One region of the Streptomyces sp. NPDC000075 genome, then DNA from elsewhere that is predicted to be linked to it. Evidence: riboswitches for the same ligand, from Rfam matches in the RefSeq annotation. Region 1 holds a riboswitch; the other holds the start of a gene.
The links. A riboswitch is a leader RNA that binds a small molecule or an ion and turns the genes downstream of it on or off. The one in region 1 is predicted to bind S-adenosylmethionine.
Positions count from the first base shown of each region.

Region 2: another riboswitch for S-adenosylmethionine. It lies ahead of thrC (threonine synthase); the one in region 1 lies ahead of ABT403_RS25760 (aminotransferase class V-fold PLP-dependent enzyme).

Region 1 covers NZ_JBEPFL010000024.1:113,118-116,781, forward strand. Annotated here, with positions in the region: gene ABT403_RS25760 (aminotransferase class V-fold PLP-dependent enzyme) at 1-1,135, opposite strand, end outside; SAM riboswitch class IV at 1,367-1,483, opposite strand; gene trpD (anthranilate phosphoribosyltransferase) at 1,562-2,626, opposite strand; gene qcrB (cytochrome bc1 complex cytochrome b subunit) at 2,795-3,664, opposite strand, start outside.
Region 2 covers NZ_JBEPFL010000019.1:41,798-45,461, reverse strand. Annotated here, with positions in the region: gene ABT403_RS22200 (alpha,alpha-trehalose-phosphate synthase (UDP-forming)) at 1-405, opposite strand, end outside; gene ABT403_RS22195 (glucosyl-3-phosphoglycerate synthase) at 500-1,450, opposite strand; SAM riboswitch class I at 1,654-1,806, shown strand; gene thrC (threonine synthase) at 1,800-3,122, shown strand; gene ABT403_RS22185 (MoaD/ThiS family protein) at 3,159-3,437, shown strand.

The DNA of each region.
Region 1 (3,664 bases):
CGATCCCGTACTCCGCCGACAGCGCCGCAGCGAAGTGCGAGCTGTTCCAGCCGTCGACCACGAACGAGATGACGCCGACGCGCGGGGCGTCGTCGCCGAACAGGGACAGCACCCGCACCGCCGGGACCTCCGCCAGGCCCTCGCGGACCTTCGCGATGAGGTGCCGCTCGCGGGCGACGAGGCTCTCGAACCCGGCCTCGTTCAGCGCCCGGCAGGCGGAGGCGATGGAGTAGACGCCGATGACGTTCGGGGAGCCGGCCTCGTGGCGGGCGGCCGTGGTGTGCCACTCGACGTCGACGCCGCCGTCCTCGCGGCGCGCCACCTTGCGGGAGGCGCCGCCCCCGGCGAGGTACGGGGCGGCCTCCTGGAGCCAGTCGGCGCGGCCGGCGAGGACGCCCGAGCCGAAGGGCGCGTACAGCTTGTGCCCGGAGAAGGCGACCCAGTCCACGTCCAGCTTCCGCACGGAGACGGGGTGGTGGGGCGCCAGCTGGGCGGCGTCCAGCACGATCCGCGCGCCGTGGGCGTGCGCGGCGGCGGCCAGCTCCTTGACCGGCCACAGCTCACCGGTGACGTTGGACGCGCCGGTGACGCAGACCAGGGCCGGGCCGTAAGGGTTGCGGTCGGCCAGCGCCCGCTCCAGGGTGGCGACGGCCTCGGCCGGGGTGCGCGGGGCGTTGAGGTAGGTGACCTGCGCGTCGCCCCAGGGCAGCAGCGAGGCGTGGTGCTCGGTCTCGAAGACGAACACCTGGCAGTCGGCCGGGAGGACGGCGGCGAGGAGGTTGAGGGAGTCGGTGGTGGACCGGGTGAAGACCACCTGGTCGCCCGCACGGCAGTCGAGGAACTCCGCGACGGTGGCCCGGCTCTGCTCGAAGAGGTCGGTGGAGAGCTGCGAGAGGTAGCCGGCACCGCGGTGGACGCTGCCGTAGTACGGGGCGTACGCGGCCACGTCGTCCCAGACCCGCTGGAGCGCCGGGGCGCTGGCCGCGTAGTCCAGGGCCGCGTAGGTGACCTCGCCGCCGGTGACGAGCGGGACGGTGACGTCCCGGCCGAGCACGGGCAGCGGCTCGGCACAGGCGGGGACCTCGGCGGTGGCGGCGCAGGCGGCGGTGGCGGCGGCGTTCAGGGATGCGGACATGGCGGAATCTCCCGGCAGGCAGGGCTGAATGGCTTCGGTGTGCCCGTACGCGGGTACGGCGGCGCGCGTCGTCGGCGTCGGCCGTCAGGGGTACGGGAAGGGCCTCGGAAGGGATGCGGGTACGCGGAAGGGACCCTGTTCCGAGGGGTGAAGTAGGGGCGGAGTCGCCCTATCGCATTCGCTTGCTCACGGAAAACGCTCCTCGAGAGACCAGGACCCCTGGTGTCGAGGGATCCGCGCTTGCCGTAGGCCTTGCTGCCTACGACCTGGTCATCACCCGGGGCACCCCGCCACGGAAGGAGGGTTGCCGGACAGCGAGCCGGGGCCATAACGCTGTCACTCGTGACCTTGGAGAGCATCCTGCCACACGATCTCCGGAACGCAAGACCCCGGTCCACATCGTGGACCGGGGCCTCGTCGGAAGGGTCAGGCGTTGCTGGCCGCCACCCAGCGTTCCAGCGCGGCCCGGGCGGCGCCCGAGTCGATGGACTCGGCCGCGCGGGCGATGCCCGCCGACAGCCGCTCCTCCAGCGAGCCGGTGCCCGGGTCCAGGGCGACCAGGGCGGACGCCGAGTTCAGCAGGACGGCGTCGCGCACCGGACCCGTCTCACCGGCCAGCAGCCGGCGGGCGACGTCGGCGTTGTACGAGGGGTCGCCGCCGCGCAGGGCGGAGATGTCGACGGTCTCGATGCCCACGTCGCGCGGGTCGAAGGCGTGCTCGGTGATCCCGCCGTCGCGCACCCACCACACCCGGGAGGTCCCGGTGGTGGTCAGCTCGTCCAGGCCGTCGTCGCCGCGGAAGACGAGGGCGGAGGTGCCGCGCTCGGCGAGCACTCCGGCCATGATCGGGGCCAGCCGGGGGTCCGCGACGCCCACCGCCTGCGCGGTGACCCGGGCGGGGTTGGTGAGCGGGCCGAGGCCGTTGAAGGCGGTGCGCACCCCGAGGTCCCGGCGGGCCGAGGCGGCGTACCGCAGGGCGGGGTGGAAGACCACCGCGGCGCAGAAGGTGATGCCGGCCTCCTCGGCGACCTGCGCCACCCGCTGCGGGGTCAGGCCCAGGTTGACGCCGAGCTTCTCCAGGACGTCGGAGGAGCCGCTGGCGGAGGAGGCGGCCCGGTTGCCGTGCTTGACGACCTTCGCGCCCGCGCCGGCGGCCACGATGGCGGACATGGTGGAGATGTTGACGGTCTTGGCGCCGTCTCCGCCGGTGCCGACGATGTCCACGGTCCGCCCGGGTACCTCGATCAGGTTGGCGTGGGCGTACATCGTCCGGACCAGGCCGGAGTACTCCCCCACGGTCTCGCCCTTGGCCCGCAGGGCCACCGCGAAGCCCGCGATCTGCGCGTCGGTGGCCTCGCCCCGCATGATCCGCTCCATCGCCCAGGCGGTGTCGTCCGTGGTGAGGTCGCGGCCGCTGAGCAGGGCTTCCAGGATGCCCGGCCAGCTGCGGGCCGCCACGCTGTCGCCGCCTGCCGGGGTCGCAACGTTCATGGTCAGCTCCTGCTGCTCGTCGGGGATCTCACGTCGATCCGGTGAGGATCTCAGCCTATCCAGCCCCGGAGACGGCAATGAGCCCCCGTCCAGACACTGGACGGGGGCTCTTGCCGTGGCGACACCAGGATTGACGTGGGTCAATCCCTCAAGCGGTCATGCCGGAGATCAGTGGTGGCCGTGGCCCGACTGGATCTCCTTGTACTCCTCGGCGGTGGGCTTCGGAATCTGGTTGCCCTCCGCGTAGAAGCCCTTGCTGAGCTTCGCGCGCAGCTTCTCGCCGCGCGTCACCTTGCGCTCCACGCCGTTCTCGTCGACCGTCGGGCCGAGCTCGAGCGGCTTGTACTGCTCGTGCGAGGTGAGCGTGTGCAGCTTGCCCTGCGGGAGCGGCTCGTGGACCTCGACGAACTCCCCGTGCGGCAGACGCTTGATGATGCCGGTCTCGCGACCGTGCAGCACCTTGTCGTGGTCCCGGCGCTGGAGGCCGAGGCAGATCCGCTTGGTGGCGATGAAGGCCAGGACCGGGACGACGAAGAAGCCGATCCGGACGAACCAGGTGATCGAGTTGATCGACAGGTGGAAGTACTGGGCGAACATGTCGTTGCCGCCGCCGATGAGGAGCACGATGTACTCCGCGATCCAGGCGACACCGAAGGCCGTACGGGTCGGGACGTTGCGCGGGCGGTCCAGGATGTGGTGCTCGCGCTTGTCGCCGGTGACCCAGGACTCGATGAACGGCCAGACGGCGATCGCGCCGAGGACCAGCGGGAAGAGCAGCAGCGGGATGAACACGCCCAGGACGAGCGTGTGGCCCCACAGGTTGATCTCCCAGCCGGGCATGGCACGGATCAGGCCTTCCGGCATACCCATGTACCAGTCGGGCTGCGCACCGGTGGACACGTGGTCCGGGCGGTACGGGCCGAGCGCCCAGATCGGGTTGATCGAGGCGAGCGCCGCGATGGCCGCGATGACACCGAAGACCAGGAAGAAGAAGCCTCCGGCCTTGGCCATGTAGACCGGCAGCAGCGGCATGCCGAC
Region 2 (3,664 bases), on a different contig from region 1:
CGCCTCCTCGGCCAGCGCTTCGGCGAAGGCCTGGTTGTAGGCGGTGTACGAGTCCCAGCGCCGCCGGAACTCCGCGTCGAAGACGGGCTCGCGGGGGACGTCGTAGAGGTGGTGGTGGGTGAACCAGAGCACCGAGTTCGCGATGCCGTTGTACGCGTCGTCGTACACCGCGGGGTCGATGTCCAGCATCCGCACGCCGGGCTCGGAGACCCCCCGCCGGACCGCTTCGCGGTCGGCGTCGGAGAGGGCCGCGCAGATCCACAGGGCCTCCGGCTGTGCCGCGAGGGCCGCGGACAGGCCGGAGACCAGACCGCCCCCGCCGCGCCGGGCGCTGAGCGTGCCGTCGGCGGCGAGGGCGTACGAGAGCGGGCCGCGGTTGGCGGCGACGAGTACCTGAGAAGCCATGCCGCGAACCTAGCCCGGGGTCTCCTCGCTCAAACGTCCGGGAAATGCCCGGTTCGTCACGCGCCGGTCAAGCCGGCCGCCGGGCGGTACGGGCTCACGCCACGCGCCGGACCGCGTACTCCTCGATCTCCAGCATCGGCGGCCGCTCCTCCGTGTCCACGGGGTAGGTGCGCGGAACGAACCCGTCCGGCCCCCTCTCGAACTGGGTGAGCTCGGGCCGTACGAGGTGTCCGCGCGAGAGCCGCAGCTGGGCGGTGCGGTAGATCGCGGCGGCCATCCGGCCGAGCGCCTGCCCGCTCTGGTGCTTGTGCAGCCGGACCCCGACGTCCACCTGGGCCATGGCGTCCAGGCCGACGGTGTGCAGGGCGTCGACGAGCAGGCCGAGCTCGACCCCGTACCCGACGGGGAAGGGCAGGCGCTCCAGCAGGGAGCGGCGTACGGCGTACTCGCCGCCGAGGGGCTGGACGAAGCCGGCCAGCTGCGGCCAGTGGAGGTTGAGCAGGGGGCGCGCCACCAGCTCGGTGACGCGTCCGCCCTGGCCGGGGGCGTCCCCGAGGGGGCGGTCGTACATGGCCTTGACGAACTGCACCTGCGGGTCGGTCAGCAGCGGGCCGACGATCCCGGAGACGAAGGCGGACGAGAAGTCGCGCAGGTCGGCGTCGATGAAGCAGACGACGTCCCCGGTGGTGGCCAGCAGGGAGCGCCACAGCACCTCGCCCTTGCCGCGTACGGCGGGGACGCGGGGCAGGATCTCGTCCCGGTGCACGACGCGGGCGCCGGCCTTGGCCGCGACCTCGGCGGTGCGGTCGGCGGACCCGGAGTCGACCACCACCAGCTCGTCCACCAGGGGGACCGGCGGGGCCTCGATCAGATCGCGCCGGATCACCTCGACGATCTCTCCGACCGTGGCCTCCTCGTCGAGCGCGGGCAGCACCACGCTCACCGTGGTCCCGGTCGCCCGTTTGCGCTCCAGGAGCTGGTCGAGCGGTCGGTCGGCGGCGGACCAGGAGCGGTCGGCCAGCCAGCGCTCCACCTCATCCAGCACTCTCAGCACTCCCCGGCTAGTCGGCCGCGGCACCACACCCGGCGCTTTTCGGCCGAATTGTGATCCATCTCGCGGTTCGGACGACTGTCTCAACCAGCCGCCCCTTCGGTTACAGTCTTGAACAACGCGAAGGCCCACCGCATGCCGGGGGCCCCGCAACAAACGCACCGGCGCGCCATCGAGCGCGTATGCCGGTGCCATACCGCTCATCCAGAGGGGCAGAGGGACACGGCCCGTTGAAGCCCCGGCAACCCTCCAGTCGGTTCTCGCGATGCGATACGCATCCCGCGGGGTCCCCGGCTAGGGAAGGTGCCAATTCCGTCTCATGGCGAAGTGCGCCATGGGGAAGATGAGGAGAAAGGGCCTCGCCATCATGGCTGCACAGTCTGTCGCCACCTCTGCAAACGCCTCCGCCGCCGCCGGATCCGTCGATCTCGGCCCCGCCACCGGCCTTTCCTGTCGTGAGTGCGGCACCCGTTTCGAGCTCGGCCCCGTCTTCGCCTGCGTCGAGTGTTTCGGTCCGCTGGAGGTGGCCTACGAGCTGCCCGCCGGTGACCCGGAGGCCCTGCGCGCGGCGATCGAGGCCGGCCCGAACAACATCTGGCGTTACGCGCCGCTGCTGCCCGTCCCCGCGGACGTGGCGTCCAAGCCGAGCCTGAACCCCGGCTTCACCAAGCTGGTGGACGCGCGGAACCTGGCCAAGGAGCTGGGCGTCACCGGCAAGCTTTACGTCAAGGACGACTCCGGCAACCCGACGCACTCCTTCAAGGACCGCGTCGTCGCGATCGCCGTCGAGGCCGCCCGCGCCTTCGGCTACACCACCCTCTCCTGCTCCTCCACGGGCAACCTGGCCGGTGCCGTCGGCGCCGCGGCCGCCCGCGCCGGCTTCCGCTCCTGCGTGTTCATCCCGCACGACCTGGAGCAGGGCAAGGTCGTCATGGCCGGTGTCTACGGTGGCGACCTGGTCGGCATCGAGGGCAACTACGACGACGTGAACCGCTTCTGCTCCGAGCTCATCGGGGACCCGCTGGGCGAGGGCTGGGGCTTCGTCAACGTCAACCTGCGCCCCTACTACGGCGAGGGCTCCAAGACCCTGGCGTACGAGATCTGCGAGCAGCTCGGCTGGCGGCTGCCCGACCAGATCGTCATCCCGATCGCGTCCGGCTCACAGCTCACCAAGATCGACAAGGGTCTCCAGGAGCTGATCAAGCTCGGGCTGGTCGAGGACAAGCCGTACAAGATCTTCGGCGCCCAGGCCGAGGGCTGTTCCCCGGTGTCCACCGCCTTCAAGGCGGGTCACGACGTGGTCCGCCCGCAGAAGCCGAACACCATTGCCAAGTCCCTGGCCATCGGCAACCCGGCGGACGGCCCGTACGTGCTCGACATCGCGCGCCGCACCGGCGGCTTCGTCGAGGACGTCAACGACGAGCAGGTCGTCGAGGCCATCCGGATCCTGGCGCAGACCGAGGGCATCTTCGCCGAGACCGCGGGCGGCGTGACCGTCGGCGTGACGAAGAAGCTCATCGAGAACGGGCAGCTCGACCCCTCGCTGACCACCGTGGTCCTGAACACCGGTGACGGCCTCAAGACCCTGGAGGCGGTGTCCGGCACCGGCCAGACCGCCACCATCCGCCCGAGCCTGGACGCGTTCCGCGCCGCCGGCCTGGCCTGACCCTTCCCTCGTACTACACGGAAAGGCGGTAGCGCCATGAGCGTCAACGTCCGCATCCCCACCATCCTGCGCACCTACACCGGCGGCGCCGCCGAGGTCCCGGCCGAGGGCACGACCCTCGCGGAGGTCATCGACTCCCTGGAGGCGAACCACCCGGGCATCGCCGCGCGCGTCCTGGACGACCAGGGCAAGCTGCGCCGCTTCGTGAACGTCTACGTCAACGACGACGACGTGCGCTTCGAGGGCGGCCTGCAGACGGCGACGCCGGACGGCGCCGGCGTCTCGATCATCCCGGCCGTGGCCGGGGGCTGCTGATCCGGAAGTAATCAGAATTGCCCCCTCCGCTAAAAGCGGAGGGGGCAATTCTGCTTGATTGGGCGCGGTAGAGTTGGGGAAGTCCCCTCCGCTGTTCTTGCCCGCCGCATATGAGCGGGCTGCGTGAGGGTTGACATTGAGTCAACATGCGCGCGCCTTTTGGGGCATTGGTGAGCCTTGTCGGGCCCGACTTGCCCAGGAATAGGACAACTTTTCAGCCTATTTCC